4 regions of the Mesorhizobium sp. M7A.F.Ca.MR.245.00.0.0 genome follow, and region 4 is predicted to be linked to each of the others. Evidence: predicted binding sites of a transcription regulator. Region 4 holds the regulator's gene; each other region holds the start of a gene.
The links. Region 4 encodes PhoB, which activates phosphate uptake and scavenging genes when phosphate is short. Its sites were predicted from a motif close to TGTCATNNANCTGTCAT; they were not measured.

Region 1 (4,450 bases), on a different contig from region 4:
CACTTCGGTGAAGGGCGGCACCGCATAGATGCGCTTTTCGCGGCCGGCGCCGAACAGCTGCAGCGCCGGTGAGCGATGCATCTTGGGATTGTCGAATTTCGGCGTCGGCGACGGGTCCATCACATAGCGGCCCTCGACCTTGACCGGATAAGCATAGGTGGTGGCGATGCGGCCGTGCTTGGCGATGTCCTCGTAAAGTTTCACATGCATGAGGCCGTATTCTTCCAGCGCATGCATTTTGCGCGTTTCGGTCTCACGCGGTTCGAGGAAACGCAGGGGCTCCGGGATCGGCACCTGATAGACCAGCACCTGGCCCGCCGTCAGCGGATGTTCGGGGATGCGGTGGCGGGTCTGGATGATGGTGGCGCTGGCGGTGTCGGTCGTCACCGCGACGTTGGCGACCTTCTTGAAGAAGGCACGGATCGAGACCGCGTTGGTGGTGTCGTCGGCGCCCTGGTCGATCACCTTGAGCACATCGTCTGGGCCGATGATCGAAGCGGTGACCTGGACGCCGCCAGTGCCCCAGCCATAGGGCATCGGCATTTCGCGCGAGGCGAACGGCACCTGATATCCCGGGATGGCGATGCCCTTGAGGATCGCGCGGCGGATCATCCTTTTGGTCTGTTCGTCGAGATAGGCGAAGTTGTAGGTGGCGATGTCGGTCATGATGCGACCTCAAATCCCTTGGCGTAGCGCGCCAGCCGCTCATTGAGCGTGCCGGTGTGCAGTTCGAACATGTGGTTGTCGTCGTCGTAGAAATAGATCGAGCGGCCCTCGCCCTCGACGCGCGGGCGCGGCGGGCGCATGTCGAGGCCGAGCTTGCCGATGCACTCGGCATAGTGGTCAAAATCGGCGTCATCGATCTTGAAGGCGATGTGGTTGTAGCTGCGCTCCGGCAAGGGCTCGCCCTCCATGATGGCGACCCAGATGTCGCCGATCAGGAAGAATTTTTCGCGCGACACCGAGAACTGCTCGGCATCGCTGGCATAGATTTCGCGTGCGTCGAATACGCCCTCGAGGATCTTGGTCATCCGCTCGAGATCGCGGACGATGAAGGTCATGTGGGAAAGCCCTTCGATCATTCCGCGGCCTCCCGCTTCTCTTCGACCTTCACGGGGTTTTGGTGGGCGTCGTGTTCGGCGCGCATGCGGCGCACGAGGTCGAGTTCGGCCTGGAAATCGACATAGTGCGGCAGCTTCAGATGCTCGACGAAGCCGGTCGCCTGGACATTGTCGGAGTGTGAGATGACGAACTCCTCGTCCTGGGCCGCGGCGACGACATCCTCGCCGAGCTCCTTCGCGCGCAGCGCCCGGTCGCAGAGCGCCATCGCCATCGCCTTGCGCTCGCTCTGGCCGAAGACGAGGCCATAGCCGCGGGTGAACTGCGGCGGCGCCTTGGCTGAGCCTTTGAACTGGTTGACCATCTGGCATTCGGTGACAAGGACAGTGCCGAGCGGGACAGCGAAGGGCAGTTCGGGAACGTCGAGCTCGAGCTCGACCTCGCCGATGCGGATCTCGCCGACAAAGGGATGGTTGCGGGCATAGCCGCGCTGGGTGGAATAGCCGAGCGCCAGCAGGAAACCTTCGTCGCCGCGTGACAACGCCTGCAGGCGGATGTCGCGCGCCATCGGGAATTCCAGGGGCTCGCGGGTGATGTCGCCGGGGACATGGTCCTGCGGCATCTCGCCATCCGGCTCGATCAGGCCTTCGCGGGCGAGGATCGCCGAGACGCGCGGCATGGCTTGCGCTTCCGTCTCGCGCAGCAAGGGCTGGGCGACGTCAGCGTCAGCGGCAAGCTCGGGGTCGAGCAGCCGGTGCGTGTAGTCGAAGGTGGGCCCGAGCAATTGGCCGCCGGGCAGATCCTTGTAGGTCGCCGACACACGTCGCTCGACCAGCATGGTGCCTGTGTCGATGGGCTTGGAGTAGCCGAAGCGTGGCAATGTGGTGCGATAGGCCCGCACCAGGAAGATCGCTTCGATCAGGTCGCCACGCGACTGGACGATGGCGAGCGCGGCCAGTTCACGGTCGTAGAGCGAGCCTTCGCTCATCACCCGGTCGACGCCGAGCGCCAGCTGCTCGACGATCTGGTCGAGGCGAAGCGCCGGCACCGAACGGTCGCCGCGCCGGCGGTCGGCAAGCAGGCTGTGGGCGTTGGCGATTGCGGCTTCGCCACCTTTTACCGCGACATACATCTTACGCCTCCATCGTCTTGATGCGCGTCGTGCGCGGCAGGCAGGCAATGCCGCCTGATGTGACGAGGATGATGTCGACGCCACGCGGAAAGCGCTTGATGTTCTGTTTCCACTGCTCGACGAAATGGCGCGGCATCTGTGCCGGCGCGATCGTGGCGCTGGTTTCGATGCCGGGACCTTCGAGCAACAGCGGCGTGCCGGAGACGAGATCGCCGACTTGCAGGATCAACGTGGTCGAACGGTCGGGATAGTCCTGCGTGCCCTGCGAAAAACCATCAAGCGACATCATCTCGGCCGGGGCCGCGATGAAGGCGAAATGCGCATCGGCCGGTGTGTTGGCCACGGGCGCGCCAGTGTGGAACCCAAGCCAGGATCTGATCGCGGCGGAAGCTTGCAGGGCCTGGTCGAGCCAGAGCGGGGTGTCGTTATCGCACAGCGCCAGTGCGATGGCGCCGGCGGTCGCCGAGAGCGGCGCCGGCGGGCGGGCGAAGGCCGGCAGCGGCTGCAAGCCATTGCGTCCATGACGGCGCGGAACACGGTCTGGGCGTCGAAGACCGGATCGGCGAAACCGCCCTCGATCGATTGCGCTGCAATGTCCATCAGTCTTCTCCGCGAACCATGGTGAAGAAATCCACCTTCGTTGCCGCCGTCTCGGCGCGGCGTTTTTCATGCGCTGCGGTCAGAGCCGACCGCAGGGGCGCTATCAGCCCGGTCTCGACCTCATTGCGGCGGGCAGGGTCCTGCCACAGCGCGTCGGCGATGGCCGCCAGCTTCGCCTTCTGCTTGTCGCGGCCAAGCGCATAGCAATGGCCGACCTGACCGGAGGGCAGCCGGACGGTGGCGCGGGTAACGGTCGCCTCGCCGACATTGAAAGGGGCGCCGCCGCCGCCGATGCGGCCGCGCAGGGTGACAAGGCCGGTTTCGGGGCCGCGCAGCAACTCGGCGTCCGAAGGCAGTCCGGCCTCATTCCAGAGCCGTACGATGTCATCGCCGCTGGATTGCGTAAGGGTTGCCATGGCGGCTTTGCGCTCGGCCTGGTCGCGGGCTTCCTGTCCTCGCATCAGCAGCATTCCTCTTTGTTAATTTATCTATTGATGTAGACAACTATACAAATTATATCTATTATCTAACGCGTGTCCATGACGGGTGGATGACAGCGATAGAAGACTGGGCGCTGGAAGGTTGGGGCAATGATGGTCGGGCGGCTGTTAGCGGACAGCATCGAGCGGCGCAGTGGCGTTTCGCTGTGGCGGCAGATCGCCGACAAGATCCTGCATGCGATCGCCATCGGCGATTTCACGGAGAATGCAGCGCTGCCGCCGGAGGTGGCGCTGGCAGAACGCTATGGCGTCAACCGTCACACGGTGCGCAACGCCATATCAGCCCTTGTAAGGGAAGGCGTGCTGCGGGCCGAGCAGGGGCGCGGCACCTTCGTACTGTCGCGCAAGCGGCTGTCCTATCCGATCGGGGCGCGCACACGTTTTTCGACAGGGCTGCAAGGGCAAACGACGGAACGGCACATCGTCCTGCTCGCCTCGTCGGTCGAGCCGGCCAGCCAGCGCGTCGCCGAGGGACTGGGTCTTCCCAAGGGAGCCGATGTGATCCGGTTGGAAACGCGCGGCGAAGCCGACGGACGGCCGGTGTCGCGCGCTGCCGGCTGGTTCGAGGCCCGGCGCTTTGCCGGCATCGATGCCGCGATGGCGGAAACAGGCTCGATCACCGCATCGCTGGCGCGGTTCGGCATAGACGACTATCTCAGGCAATCGACCGTGCTGTCGGCGCGCCATGCCGATGCGGCGGACCTTGCCGACCTCGACCTGCAGCCGGGCGCCATCGTGCTGGTCACGGTTGCCGTCAACGTCACGCCGGACGGCCAGCCGATCCAGTTTTCCGAGTCGCGCTTTCCGGCCGAACGGGTGGAGCTGAAGCTGTCGGCGCTGTAGGGAGTGCCCGGCCCAGCTCGGCCGCATTCACTTGCCAGCGGCGGCGCATTGGAGGACCGGCTTCGCCGTTTGCCATGTTATGATCCGACCTCGATCACAGCCTTGATCAGGCCGGATTTCTCATGTGCCCAACGAGCCAGATCGCGCGGCGTGCCGGCGAGTGTGGTGCGGTGTGTAACGAGCTTGGCCAGGGGAACGGCGCCGTTGCGGATCGAGGCGGCGACGTGATCGAAGTCGGCGCGCAAGGCGTTGCGGCTGCCGATCAGCGTCATCTCGCGCTTGTGGAATTCCGGATCGGAAAAGCTGATGTCGTCCT
Region 2 (4,450 bases), on a different contig from region 4:
CCCAGCTGCTGGTCCTTGGGTCCTTCCGGATTTTCCGAAACCCAGCCATCGCGGCCTGAACCGTACAGAATCGGGAAGTCGAGCTGCTCGTCGGTGGCGTCGAGCGCCGCGAAAAGGTCGAACACCTCGTTGACCACCTCGACGTGACGGGCGTCCGGACGGTCGATCTTGTTGATGACGACGATCGGCTTCAGGCCGACCTTAAGCGCCTTGCCGACGACGAACTTGGTTTGCGGCATCGGCCCTTCGGCTGCGTCGACCAGCACGATGGCTGAGTCCACCATCGACAGGATGCGTTCGACCTCGCCGCCAAAATCGGCGTGGCCGGGGGTGTCGACGATGTTGATGCGGGTATCCTTCCAGTCGACCGAAGTCGCCTTGGCCAGGATGGTGATGCCGCGTTCCTTTTCGAGGTCGTTGGAATCCATGGCGCGCTCGGCGACGCGCTGATTGTCTCGGAAGGAGCCGGACTGCTTCAAAAGCTGGTCGACCAGGGTGGTCTTTCCATGGTCGACGTGCGCGATGATCGCGATATTACGGATTTTCATGTTCTGGTCTCGGAAGCGTTGCAGGCAGCAGGCCAAAAGGCGCTGCCTCTTTCGGTTGCGCGGCTCATACAGGGTTTTTCGCAGTTGCGAAAGAGGAGGAGCGTCACCAAATACTCATCAAATCTTAAGCATCTGCGTGTGAGATGATTTTGTTAACCAAGGCGGGAACCCTTTGGGGCCCGGGCAGTTCAAACGTCATGACCGATAAACTCAACCGATTCTGGCCGCTCATCGCGTCCGTTGCCTTCGCGGTCCTGCTGGCGGCCAACGCCGCGCAGTCGGCCGCGACGATGAAGGAATCACGGCCTGCCTTGCCGTCAGAGGCACAGTCGGCCGAGCAGATTTTCGCCGACGCACCAGACGGCGTCGACCCGATGGTGACCGGCCCGGTCAGCGCCGCCTTCAAGCAGCGGCAGGACGCCGCCAACTGCGACAGCGCCGTCTGGCCGAATATCCCCATGGTCTGCTACCCGGACTAGTCAGCGCTTCACCCCCCGCCCCGTCTCGCCAGCTTCGCTTTGCGAAGCCGCCGCCGACCTTCCCCACAAGGGGGAGGGTTGAGAAGTGCGCTTACGCCGACCGCACCGGGTCGAGCGTCACCTTGTAGAGTTCGTTGTCGTCGCGATCCATCAGCCGCACCGTCATCTGCTCGCTGGCGCCTGAAATATCGACCAGCCCGAAGAATTGCAGACCGGCCGAGGGCGGCAGGTTCTGTCCCTGTTCGGCAGTCGGCGCCTTGATGAACTTCAACTCCGGACCGAACGTCATGTCGAAATCGTTGGGACCGAACGTGCCGGCATGGATCGGACCCGAGACGAATTCCCAGAACGGATTGAACTCCTGGAACTGCGCCTTGTCCGGGTTGTAATAATGCGCGGCCGTGTAATGCACATCTGCGGTGAGCCAGACGGTGTTGCTGATGCCGGCATTCTTTATGAAGCGCAGCAGGTCGGCGATCTCGAGCTCGCGTCCCTTGGCCGGGCCGTTGTCGCCGTTGGCGACCGCTTCGGCGCCAACCTTCTTGGTGCCGTCGTCCCAGACGACGAGGCCGAGCGGCATGTCGGCGGCGATGATTTTCCAGGTCGCCTTCGAATTCGCCAGTTCGCGCTTCAGCCATTTCGTCTGCTGCTCGCCGAGCATACGCGATTGCGGCGTCATCTCATCCTGCATGTCGGGACCATTGGGGCCGCGATAGGAGCGCATGTCGAGGAAGAACACGTCGAGCAGCGGCCCATAAGCGATCTTGCGATAGACGCGGCCGGGCTCGGACGGTTCGTAGCGGATCGTCGTCATCTCGTGGAAAGCCCGCGCCGCGCGGGCCGCCAGCACGTGGATGGATTTTTCCGTGTAGCGGCTGTCGGCGCTGAGATCCTTGGAATCCGACCAGTTGTTCAGCACTTCATGGTCGTCCCACTGGTAGAAAGTCGGGCAGATGGCGCTCAGGCCGAGCACGCTCCTGTCCATCATGTTGTATTTCCACTGGTCCCGGTACTCGTCCAGCGTCTCGGCGACTTTGCGCTTGCCGTCGATCAGCACGACGTTCTTCCACTTGCCGCCGCCGGGCAGGTCGACCTCGTCCTTCATGGCGCCGTCGGCATAGATGGTATCGCCCGAATGCAGGAAGAAGTCAGGCGTGTGCTTGCCGATCGTGGCGTAGGTCTTCATGCCGGTCTCGTCGATGCCCCAGCCCTGGCCGGCGGTGTCGCCGGACCAGGCAAAGCGGATGTCGCGCTTCGAGGCTGGCGCCGTCCTGAAACGGCCGGTGATCGGCTCCGAAACGGCGTTGATGTCGGCGAGATCGGCCGATGTCATGCGGTAGAAGATATCCTGATCGGAAGCGAGGTCGGTGAGCAGCCGCTTGACCGTGTAATCGCTGGCCGGCGACGTATCGAGCGGCGCCAGGCGGGTCGCACTGGCGAAATTCTCCGTCGACGACACCTCGAACATGACGCGCGACGGTCGGTCGGTGCGCGTCCACACCACGCCGCTGGTGGCGTCGACATCTCCCGACTGGACGCCATGGGTGAAGGAAGGCCGCTGATTGGCGCGCGAGTAGTAGGGCAGCGCCAGACCCGAAACGCCGGCCAGGCCAACGGCGCTGGCGGAAGTGACAAAAGCGCGGCGGGTCATCGAAAGCTTGTTCACGGCTGTCTCCTGGATGGCTTGAACGGTGCCACCAAAATCCAGCGTCAATGTTTCAGGCGCATCTCGGGATGATGAAGTTTTGATAACAATGAACAGGGTAATCTCCCCCCTCGAGGGGGAGATGTCGCCAGAGGCGACAGAGGGGGTCGCCGCGCGTGGAGCGCTAACCTCCTTCTATCGCAAGAGGCCGAGCCCAGTCGGACCGACCCCCCTCTGGCCGCTTCGCGGCCATCTCCCCCTCAAGGGGGGGAGATTAACAGCGCTCAGCTCAATTGCTCGCCGACAGCACCAGCACCGGCTTGTCGCTGTAGAGCGCCGGGAACAGTGCCTTCAAATTCGCCACCTTGGGCAGGTCGTTGTAGACGATGTAGGGATAGGTCGGGTTCAGCGTCAGAAAATCCTGATGGTAATTCTCGGCCGGATAGAAGGTCTTGCCGGTTTCCAGCGTGGTGACGATCGGCTCCGGGAACACCTTGGCCTGGTCGAGCTGGGCGATGTAGCTTTGCGCGATCTTCTTCTGTGCATCGTTTTCGGCGAAGATCGTCGAGCGGTATTGCGTGCCGGAGTCCGGACCCTGGAAATTCAGCTGGGTCGGGTTGTGGGCGACCGAGAAATAGACCTGCAGCAGCTGGCCATAGGTGATTTTCGATGGATCGTAGGTGATCTCGACGGATTCGGCATGCCCGGTGCGGCCTGAGCCGACCGTCTCGTAGACGGCGGTGTCCTTGTCGCCGCCGGAGTAGCCGGAGACGGCCTTGGTGACGCCCTTGACGTGCTGGAAGACGCCCTGCACGCCCCAGAAACAACCGCCGGCGAAGATCGCCTTTTCAGTGCCGGTGGCCGCCTTCTCGTCGATTGCCGGCGGCGGGATCTTCACCGCGTCCTCAGCCGAAACCGCCGGCGTCAGCCAGAAGGCGGCGCCAGCGGCGGCAAGTGCAAGCGCGGCGAGGGCGCCTTTGACAAAGCCGAGCGAACGGTTTGAAATCTTGATGTTGGTCATGGTTGCACTCCTCGTGGCTTCCATAGGGATCAGTCTATTGCATTAAACAGTGCGGCGCGACGCACATTCGCGTGCGCCGAATGCGGAATCTTACCGTCAGCGCTGCCCCTCACTGTCCTGCCGGACATCTCTCCCCGTAAACGGGGAGAGAGCGACTGGCCGCGACGCTGGCGTTTCTACCTGCAACACCGATGATTGGCGAAACCGTCGATGAGCGACCCTCTCCCCGTCACTATACGGGGAGAGGATGCCGGCGGGCAGGTGAGGGGCAGCGCCAAGGGCCGCCCTTGTGAATGAACGGCTGAGACACGGCAGAACTAGTTGGCCGGAGCCATCGCATCCGTCGCCGGTTTCATCGCATCCGCCGCCGGCTTCATGGCGTCGGCGGCCGGCTTCATGGAATTGGTTTCCATCGGATCGGCCGGCTTCATTGCATCGTTTGCAGGCTTCATCGCATCCGCGGCCGGTTTCATGGCATTTGCAGCCGGCTTCATCGCGTTGGTCGCGTCGTCGGCACGGGCGATGCCGCCGGCAAACAGCGCCGTCGAGCACAAAGCGAGAGCGAGCGCCGGCAGCGTCAGGCGGGAAATGGTCATGATGATCTCCTTGGGTTGGTCGTGAAGGCGCGCCCTCTTGGCGGCCGTGCTATGCGGCGCCGCTCCATGCGGCGTTGCGCAATCTCTTGTTGAAGCGTGATCTAGTTTGTCGCGGCGGCCAGGATCGGTCCGCCACCGGGCGACTGCACGAGCACGGCGGT
Region 3 (4,450 bases), on a different contig from region 4:
GCGATCGACAGCCGCGTCACCGGCGCTTCGGCGCCACCGGCGACCATCACGTCGGCATCGCCCCACATGATCAACCGGGCAGCATCGCCAATGGCGTGCGCGCCGGTCGAACAGGCCGTGACGACGGCATGGTTCGGGCCTTTCAGCCCGTGCCGGATCGAAACCTGCCCGGAGACGAGATTGATGATCTGGCCCGGGATGAAGAAAGGGCTGATGCGGCGCGGGCCGCGTTCCTTGAGGATCATCGCGTTCTCGGCGATGCCCTCGATGCCGCCGATGCCGGAGCCGATCAGGACGCCGGTGGCACACCGCTCTTCATGCGTCTTGGGTTCCCAGCCGGAATCCTTCAGCGCCTCGTCGGCGGCGGCAATCCCGTAAAGGATGAAGTCGCCGATCTTGCGCAGTTCCTTGGGCTCGAGCACGGCCTCGGGATTGAAGGTGGCATTGCTGCCGTCACCACGCGGAATGACGTGGGCGATCTTGCAGGCAAGATCCTCCACCTCGAACTCAGTGATGCGCTTGGCAGCGCTGCGGCCGGTCAGAAGCTCCTTCCAGCTGTGCTCGAAGCCCATGCCGAACGGCGACAGCAACCCAAGGCCCGTGACGACGACACGCCTCATCGCAGGTCCTCCCCGGTGATGACTGCGGAAAGCGTCAGGCCGAAGCCTTGTCGATGTACTTCACGGCATCGCCAACGGTCAGGATGGTCTCAGCCGCATCGTCGGGAATCTCGACGCCGAATTCTTCTTCGAACGCCATGACGAGTTCGACCGTGTCGAGGCTGTCGGCGCCCAGATCATCGATGAAGCTCGCCTGCTCCGTCACTTTGTCGGCATCGACGCCAAGGTGCTCGATGACGATCTTCTTGACGCGCTCTGCGGTGTCACTCATTTGGGCATCCTCGTCTTTTGTTTGTCTGTCTTCGTTAGCGGGCAGAATGCCGCTAATCAAGCTGAAAGATGGTCCTGCCGGAAACGCAACGACTACGGACCGGTTTTTGCCCGAACCGCCGGGTTGCGGGCCGCATTACACGAAAAATAGCTGAGGTCCAAGCCGAAATGGTCTCTTTTCACAACCCGCCGGCGTTGCTGCCGAACCTCGTCAAATCATAGCCATGCCGCCATTTACGTGGATGGTCTGGCCAGTGACGTAGGCGGCTTCGTTGGAGGCGAGATAAGCTACGGCGGACGCGACTTCAACGCTGGTACCCATGCGCCGCGTCGGGATCGCCGCCATGATCGCCTCTTTCTGCTTGTCGTTGAGCTTGTCGGTCATCGCCGATTCGATGAAGCCCGGGGCGACGCAGTTGACGGTGATGTTGCGGGTGGCGATCTCCTGTGCCAGCGATTTGGAGAAGCCGATCATGCCGGCCTTTGAGGCGCAGTAATTGGTCTGGCCGGGATTGCCGGTGATGCCGACCACCGAGGTGATGTTGATGATGCGGCCATGGCGGCGGCGCATCATCGGGTGGGTGAGTTCGCGGGTCAGCCTGAACACGGCGGTCAGGTTGACCTCGAGCACGCTGTCCCAGTCGGCATCCGACATGCGCACGAACAGGCCGTCCTTGGTGATGCCGGCGTTGTTGACCAGGATGTCGACGCCTTCGAGATCGGCTTCGGCTTTCTGGCCGAGCGCCTTGACCTCCTCACGGTTGGCCAAATTGGCCGGGAACAGCTTGACCCGGTCGCCAAGCTCGCTAGCCAGCGCTTCCAGTTTCTCGACGCGGGTGCCATGCAGGCCGACGATCGCGCCCTGCGCATGCAGCATCCTGGCGATCGCCTCGCCGATGCCGCCGGATGCGCCGGTGACGAGCGCCTTGCGGCCAGTCAATTCGAACATTTTTGTCTCCTGATTGAGAAGAGAACACCCTTTACAGGGATGGGATCAAATGACGCTTTATGCAAGCGCCGCCATGGCCGCCTCGACGTCAGCCGCGGTGCCGACCGACGCGGTGGCGACATCGCGGTTGATGCGCCGCGCCAATCCTGAAAGCACCTTGCCGGCGCCGATCTCGTAAAGCGTGGTGACGCCGTTTGCGCCGAACCATTCCACCGTCTCGCGCCAACGCACGCGGCCGGTTATCTGTTCGACCAGGCGGCGGGCGATCTCGTCTGGATCGCTGGTCGGGCTGACCGTGACATTGGAGAGGACGGGAACCACCGGCGCGTTCTTTGCCACGCCGGCCAGGGCTTCGCGCATGACGTTCGCGGCCGGCGCCATCAGCGCGGAATGGAAGGGCGCGGACACCTGCAGCATCAGCGCGCGTTTGGCGCCTTTCTCGGTGCACAGTTTCGCGGCCAGTTCGACCGCGGCCTTGGCGCCGGAGATGACCAGTTGGCCACCGCCATTGTCGTTGGCGATCTGGCAGACAGAGCCTTTGGCGGCTTCCGCGCAAGCGGCTTCGACATCGGCCTGTTCCAATCCGATGATCGCCGCCATGGCGCCCTCGCCGGCCGGCACCGCCGCCTGCATGGCATTGCCGCGTATGCGCAGCAACCGGGCGGCATCGGCAACCGAAACGAAGCCGGCAGCGGCCAACGCCGAATATTCGCCCAGCGAATGACCGGCGACATAGGCGATCTTGCCTTTCAGCGAGAAGCCGCGCGATTCCAGCGCCCGGATCGCGGCCAGCGACACCGCCATCAGCGCCGGCTGCGCGTTGGCGGTCAGCGTCAACGTCTCTTCCGGCCCTTCCCAGATCAGCTTCGACAGGTTTTCGCCGAGCGCATCGTCGACTTCCTGGAAGACCCTGCGCGCTTCGGGGAAGGCGCCGGCGAGATCCTTGCCCATGCCGACCGCCTGGCTGCCTTGTCCGGGAAAGGTGAATGCAACGGCCATGCGAGGGCTCCCAAGGGCTGGTTTTGCTTGCCTGAAGACGGGTTTTTCTTGCCTGTGACGCATGGCGGGGCGCCAAGTCAAGCCCGGTTCGACCCTGCCCGAGGGCAGCCTCGTCCGCCGAGTGCCTGTTGCGAAAGGGTTTTTGGCGATCACTCCTGATGAAAACCGCTCACGATTCGTTTGCTGGCTCTTCTTATTTCCGTTACAGGCGCTAGCTTTGCGTGACAATTCCATGACAATCGAGTGACGTGCTTGTCGCTGGGTGGGGAAGTTAAAGTGGCAAAGAGTTACAAACGCACCGGCAAGGCTGCGCCACAGTTCCTGGAAGACGACCCTTCCACCGGCTATCTGCCGGGCAGGAGATGGCCGGTCGTGCGCTATGGGCTGATCAGCCTGGCGATCGCCGCTATCCTGGTGTTTGCCATCGAACTGATCGTGCGCGGCGATTTTGCCGGAACCATCTCCTTCTTCCTGCAGCCGTTCAAGCCGGGCTGGACCACCATCGTCGTGTTTGCGCTGCTCCTGATCGGCTTCGATGCGGTGCTCGGCCGCAGCCACCAGAGCCTAATGATCGTCGCGCCGCTGACCTTGTCGCTTGCTTTCGTCGGTCACCAGAAGTCGCACTATCTCGGCGATCCGCTCTATCCGACCGATTTCCTCTATGCCCGCCAGATCTTCGCGCTGCTGCCGCTTTTGGTACGCGAACGGCCGATGACCGCGCTTGCCATGGTCGTCGGCATCGTCGCCGGCCTGTCGCTGCTCGTCTACGGCTGGCGGCTATGGCGCCGCAAGGTTCCCGCACTCAGCCGCAAGGGGCGCCTTGCGCGGCTGACGCTGGCAGTGCCGCTGCTCGCCTTCTTCGTTTCGATCATGGACTACGCCACCTTCTCCTGGACCAGGGATCGGCTGCAGATCATCCCGATCATGTGGGACCAGAAGGAAAACTATGCCTCCAACGGCTTTGCGCTGGCCTTTGCCCTCAACGTGCCAATGGCGCATGTCTCGGCGCCGCCGGGCTATTCCGACAAGGCGATCGCAGCGATAGCCAGGCCTGATGTGACCGCCTCGGTGCCGGCCGAGAAGCCGGACATCATCATCGTCATGAGCGAATCCTTCTGGGATCCGACCAAGTTGCCTGGCGTCACCATCACGCCAGATCCAATCCCCAATGTGCGGGCGCTGCGCTCGGGCTCGATGTTCTCGCCGGAGTTCGGCGGCATGACCGCCAATATCGAGTTCGAGGCGCTGACCGGCTTCTCCAACGCGTTCCTGCCGGCAGGCAGCATCCCCTATCAGCAATATGTGCGCACGCCGACGCCTTCGCTCGCGACCTTCCTGAAGAGCCAGGGTTACCGGGCGCGCGCCATCCATCCCGGCACCAACTGGTTCTGGAACCGTGGCGCGGTCTATGCCGATTTCGGCTTCAACGATTTCAAGTCGGAAGAGACGCTGCCGCCAATGCAAAAGCGCGGGCCACTGGCATCGGATGCGGCGATGACCGACGAGATCATCAGCGAGGCCGACGCCAGCGACGAGCCGGTGTTCTTCTTTGCGGTCAGCCTGCAAAACCACGGTCCCTACGAGCCGAACCGCTATTACAATCCCACGCATA
Region 4 (4,450 bases):
CTGACGCGCATGCCGGAGCCCAGCCTAGAAGCTATCCGCATGATGCGGAAACAGAATTCTTTGAGAAAACGCCGCGGCTTTTGGGCCGCGGCGTTCAGATATTTCAAAGTGGTACGGATCAGTTGCAGGCCGCCACGGTGCCGGCGGCGACACCCGCGCAGACTTCGTCCTTCTTGATCCAGCCGGCGTCGATGACGACGTTGAGATTGTCCTTGGTGATGGCAACCGGGGTCAGGAACAGCGACTTGACGGTGTTGCCGCCCGGCGTCGTGAAGTCCTTGGCGCCGGCGATGTCGCTCGTCTTCTTGCCGTCGGCCAGTTGCGAGGCGATCTCGGCGGCATTCTTGCCGAGCTCCCGCGCGTCCTTCCACACCGACACGGTTTGCGTGCCGAGGGCGATGCGGTTCAGCGCGGCGTGGTCGCCGTCCTGACCCGAGACCGGCACGGTGCCGGCCAAGCCTTGAGCCGTCAGCGCCGCGACGACGCCACCGGCAGTGCCGTCATTGGCCGCGACCACCGCGTCGACCTTGTTGTCGTTGGCGGTCAGGAACTGTTCCATGTTCTTCTGGGCGTTAGCGGGCAGCCAGCCATCCGTGTAGGCTTCGCCGACATTCTTGATCTTGCCGCTGTCGATGGCTTCCTTGAGCACTTCCATCGAGCCCGAGAACAGGAAATCGGCATTGGGATCGGCACCGGAGCCCTTGATGAAGACGTAGTTGCCTTCCGGCTTGACCTTGAACACTTCGCGGGCCTGCATGCGGCCGACTTCCTTGTTGTCGAAGGTCAGATAGAAGACGTCCTTGTTCTCGATCAGCCGGTCATAGCCGACGACCGGAATGCCTTCGTCCAGCGCCTTCTGCACGGCCGGGCCGATGGCCGAAGCGTCCTGCGCCAGGATGATCAGGGAATTGGCGCCCTGCGAGATCAGGCTTTCGACATCGGTAAGCTGCTTGCCGGGATTGGACTGCGCATCGGCGGAGATGTACTTGTCGCCAGCGGCCTCGATCGCCGTCTTCATGGCGGCTTCGTCGGTCTTCCAGCGTTCTTCCTGGAAGTTGGACCACGAAACGCCGACGACCTTGTCCTTCGCCTGCGCGACAGACGCGAGCGTCAGCGACATGGCGGCACCCGCCAGGATGGCGGCCGTGAATCTTTTCATATTATCCTCCCTGCGCCGCGTATGGCGCGACCAAACTGACCCGAGGGCCGGCACAAAGGCTCTATTTTTTCGAGCCTCGAAAAAACACTGGGCCAACGCCCGAACGCTGTCAACATCGATTCTGATGGATTTTGATGTCATTTCGAGTTTTTTTCGAGTCTCGGAATAAATAAATGACACGGCGTGCAGCTTCTGCCAGTATTTACCGGCGTCACCGACAGCGTTCCAGGGGCAGGAGGAACCGCGGCGACCGGGAGGATATGAAAGAACATGTCGGTCGGAATCCGCCACGACGATCTGCGCCGCCGCAACCGCGCCATGGTGATCGCGGCAGTGCGCCGCGCCGGACAGCCGTCGCGAACCGAGATCGCCGCGACCACAAGCCTCAGCCATTCGACCATCTCGGCGATTTCATCCGACCTGATCGTCGAAGGCATCCTGACCGAAAGCAAGCCGAGCGAGGCCGGCTCGCTCAAACGCGGCCGGCCGCAGGTCGGCCTCAGTCTCAATCCGGAAGCGGTCGCGGTAATGACCGTGGTGCTGTCGCTGAACTTCCTCTCCGTCGCCGTCATCGACTATGCCGGCCAGGTAATATCCGAGGAACAGCGCCGGCTGGACACGCTGACGATGTCGCGCGAGTCGCTGATCGGGGAATGCACGGCCATCGTGCGGCGCCGCCTGGCAGATCCCGACCTGGACGTGCGCAGCATCGCCCGCATCGCGCTGGCCATCCAGGGCATCACCGACACCCGTGCCCGCGCCATGCTGTGGTCGCCGATCACGCCGCACACCGACATCGCCTTCGCTGACATATTCGAAGACGAGTTCGGCATCCCTGCCATAATGGAGAACGACTGCAACATGATGGCGGTGGCGCTGCGCTGGCGCGACCCCGATCGTTACCGCGACGATTTCATCGCTATCCTTTTGTCGCACGGCATCGGCATGGGACTGGTGCTGAAGGGCGAATTGTTCACCGGCACCCATTCTTCGGGCGGCGAATTCGGCCACATGATCCATCGGCCGAACGGCGCGCTATGTCGCTGCGGACGGCGCGGCTGCGTCGAAGCCTATGCGGGCAATTACGCCATATGGCGCAACGCCAGGCAGATGGGCGAGGATGCAGAACCCGTTGCCGATGTCAGCGACGCCGACATGCGCGCCCTGGCTGCCGCGGCCCGCGAAGGTGACGGACCCGAACGGGAAGCCTATCGCAAGGCCGGCGAAGCGCTCGGCTACGGCCTCGGCAGCCTGTTCGCGCTGATCGATCCGGCGCCGGTCGCCATGGTCGGTGTCAGCGCCGCCGCCTTCGACCTGATCGAGCCGGCATTGCGGCAAGCGATTGCCCAGACCGCCGGCGGCCAGCATTCCAAATCGATTTCCTTCGACACCGAGCCGAACGAACTGCCGCTGATCCGCGAAGGCTGCGCCATGCGGGCGCTGATCTTCGTCGATCAGGAGATTTTTGCGCCGGGCGTGCAGGCGAGATCCGGTTTCGGCGGCAAGAACGTGGCGTGAGTTCAAACGAGGGAGTTCAGTCCTCTCGGATGGCGTATCCGGCCCCACGGATCGTGCGGATGACATCAGGCATACGGCCATTGTTGACCGCCTTGCGCAGCCGGCCGACATGCACGTCGACTGTGCGCTCGTCGATGTAGATCGTCTCGCCCCAGACATTGTCGAGCAGCTGGCTGCGCGAGAACACGCGGCCTGGATGGCGCATCATGAATTCGAGCAGGCGGAATTCCGTCGGCCCAAGCCGGATCTCGCTCTTCTTGCGATAGACACGGTGCGACTCGCGATCGAGCACGATATCGCCGACCTTGAGCACGCTGGACAGCACTTCCGGCTTGGCCCGGCGCAGCAGCGCCTTGACCCTGGCCATGAACTCCGGCGTCGAGAAGGGCTTGACCAGATAGTCGTCGGCGCCGGTCGACAGGCCGCGCACGCGGTCGCTTTCCTCGCCTCGCGCGGTCAGCATGATGATCGGCAGCCGCTCGGTCTCGGGACGCATTCGCAGGCGCCGGCAGAGTTCGATGCCCGAAACCGCAGGCACCATCCAGTCGAGCACCAGAAGATCGGGAACGTTCTCCTGCAGCCGGATTTCGGCCTCATCGCCGCGCGTCACCACCTCGACCTGGTAACCTTCGGATTCAAGATTGTAGCGGAGCAGCACGCCTAGCGGCTCCTCATCCTCCACCACCATGATGCGTGGTGCGATCATCGGCTGGTCACCCCTGTTATGCCGCTGGCGCGGACATTGCCGTCTCGTCCTGCTTCGGACGATTGGCTGGCAGCTGCGTGCCGGTCAAAACATAGTAGGCATTTTCGGCGATGTTGGTCACGTGGTCGCCGATCCGCTCGAGGTTCTTGGCGCAAAACAACAGGTGCGTGCACGCCGTGATGTTGCGGGGATCTTCCATCATGTAGGTCAGCAGCTCGCGGAACACCGAGGTGTATTTGACGTCGATGCGTTCGTCATTGTTTCTGAGCGTGGCAAGCGCTGCCGCGTCAGCGGCGGCATACTCGTCGACGACCCCCTGCACCTGGATCAGCACCAGCTGCGCCATCGCGTCGATCGAATGCGAAAGATCGTGCGGCGTGACGCTCAGCCCGACAGTGCCGACGCGCTTGGCGATGTTCTTGGCAAGGTCGCCGATGCGCTCGAGGTCGCCGGCCATGCGGATCGAACCGACCACCGCACGCAGGTCGTTGGCCATTGGCTGGCGCTTGGCGATCAGCGTGATGGCGCGATCGTCCAGCTCGCGCTGGCGCGCATCCATGATGGCATCATCGGAAACCACGCGCTGCGCCAGCGCATTGTCCGAATTGAGCAAAGCCTTGGTCGAGCCACTGACCATCGAGCGGGCGAGATCGCCCATGTCGCGGATCAGCTGGCTGATCTGCTCCAGATCCTCATCGAAAGATGCAACGGTATGTTCACCCATGATCTTCGTCCCTCATATGCCTGAGCTCAGCCGAACCGGCCGGTGATGTAGTCCTGGGTGCGTTTGTCGTCGGGGGTGGTGAACATCTTGTCGGTGGCGCCCTCCTCGACCAGATAGCCTAGATGGAACATCGCGGTGCGCTGCGACACGCGCGCTGCCTGCTGCATCGAATGGGTGACGATGACGATCGTATAGTTCTGGCGCAGTTCGTCGATCAGTTCCTCGACGCGAGCAGTGGCGATCGGGTCGAGCGCCGAACACGGTTCGTCCATCAGGATCACCTCGGGCGACACGGCGATGGCGCGTGCAATGCACAGACGCTGCTGCTGGCCACCGGAAAGAC

Region 1: the regulator PhoB is predicted to act here: its motif matches at 3,331-3,347, upstream of phnF (phosphonate metabolism transcriptional regulator PhnF).
Region 2: the regulator PhoB is predicted to act here: its motif matches at 2,765-2,781, upstream of EOB80_RS16715 (alkaline phosphatase).
Region 3: the regulator PhoB is predicted to act here: its motif matches at 3,060-3,076, upstream of EOB80_RS31435 (LTA synthase family protein).

Annotation. Positions count from the first base shown of each region.
Region 1 is NZ_RZTE01000011.1:17,863-22,312, forward strand. Features, by position in the region: gene EOB80_RS14030 (alpha-D-ribose 1-methylphosphonate 5-phosphate C-P-lyase PhnJ) at 1-666, opposite strand, end outside; gene fosX (FosX/FosE/FosI family fosfomycin resistance hydrolase) at 663-1,082, opposite strand; gene EOB80_RS14040 (carbon-phosphorus lyase complex subunit PhnI) at 1,079-2,191, opposite strand; partial or broken gene phnH (phosphonate C-P lyase system protein PhnH) at 2,193-2,791, opposite strand; gene phnG (phosphonate C-P lyase system protein PhnG) at 2,791-3,252, opposite strand; gene phnF (phosphonate metabolism transcriptional regulator PhnF) at 3,385-4,134, shown strand; gene EOB80_RS14060 (zinc-binding alcohol dehydrogenase family protein) at 4,212-4,450, opposite strand, start outside.
Region 2 is NZ_RZTE01000014.1:123,068-127,517, forward strand. Features, by position in the region: gene typA (translational GTPase TypA) at 1-548, opposite strand, end outside; gene EOB80_RS16710 (hypothetical protein) at 746-1,027, shown strand; gene EOB80_RS16715 (alkaline phosphatase) at 1,119-2,693, opposite strand; gene msrA (peptide-methionine (S)-S-oxide reductase MsrA) at 2,962-3,693, opposite strand; gene EOB80_RS16730 (hypothetical protein) at 4,011-4,289, opposite strand; gene EOB80_RS16735 (DUF1223 domain-containing protein) at 4,391-4,450, opposite strand, start outside.
Region 3 is NZ_RZTE01000055.1:15,540-19,989, forward strand. Features, by position in the region: partial or broken gene EOB80_RS35675 (beta-ketoacyl synthase N-terminal-like domain-containing protein) at 1-620, opposite strand, end outside; gene EOB80_RS31420 (acyl carrier protein) at 655-891, opposite strand; gene fabG (3-oxoacyl-[acyl-carrier-protein] reductase) at 1,102-1,839, opposite strand; gene fabD (ACP S-malonyltransferase) at 1,897-2,838, opposite strand; gene EOB80_RS31435 (LTA synthase family protein) at 3,115-4,450, shown strand, end outside.
Region 4 is NZ_RZTE01000030.1:37,142-41,591, forward strand. Features, by position in the region: gene xylF (D-xylose ABC transporter substrate-binding protein) at 119-1,159, opposite strand; gene EOB80_RS24885 (ROK family protein) at 1,430-2,677, shown strand; gene phoB (phosphate regulon transcriptional regulator PhoB) at 2,694-3,383, opposite strand; gene phoU (phosphate signaling complex protein PhoU) at 3,400-4,107, opposite strand; gene pstB (phosphate ABC transporter ATP-binding protein PstB) at 4,134-4,450, opposite strand, start outside.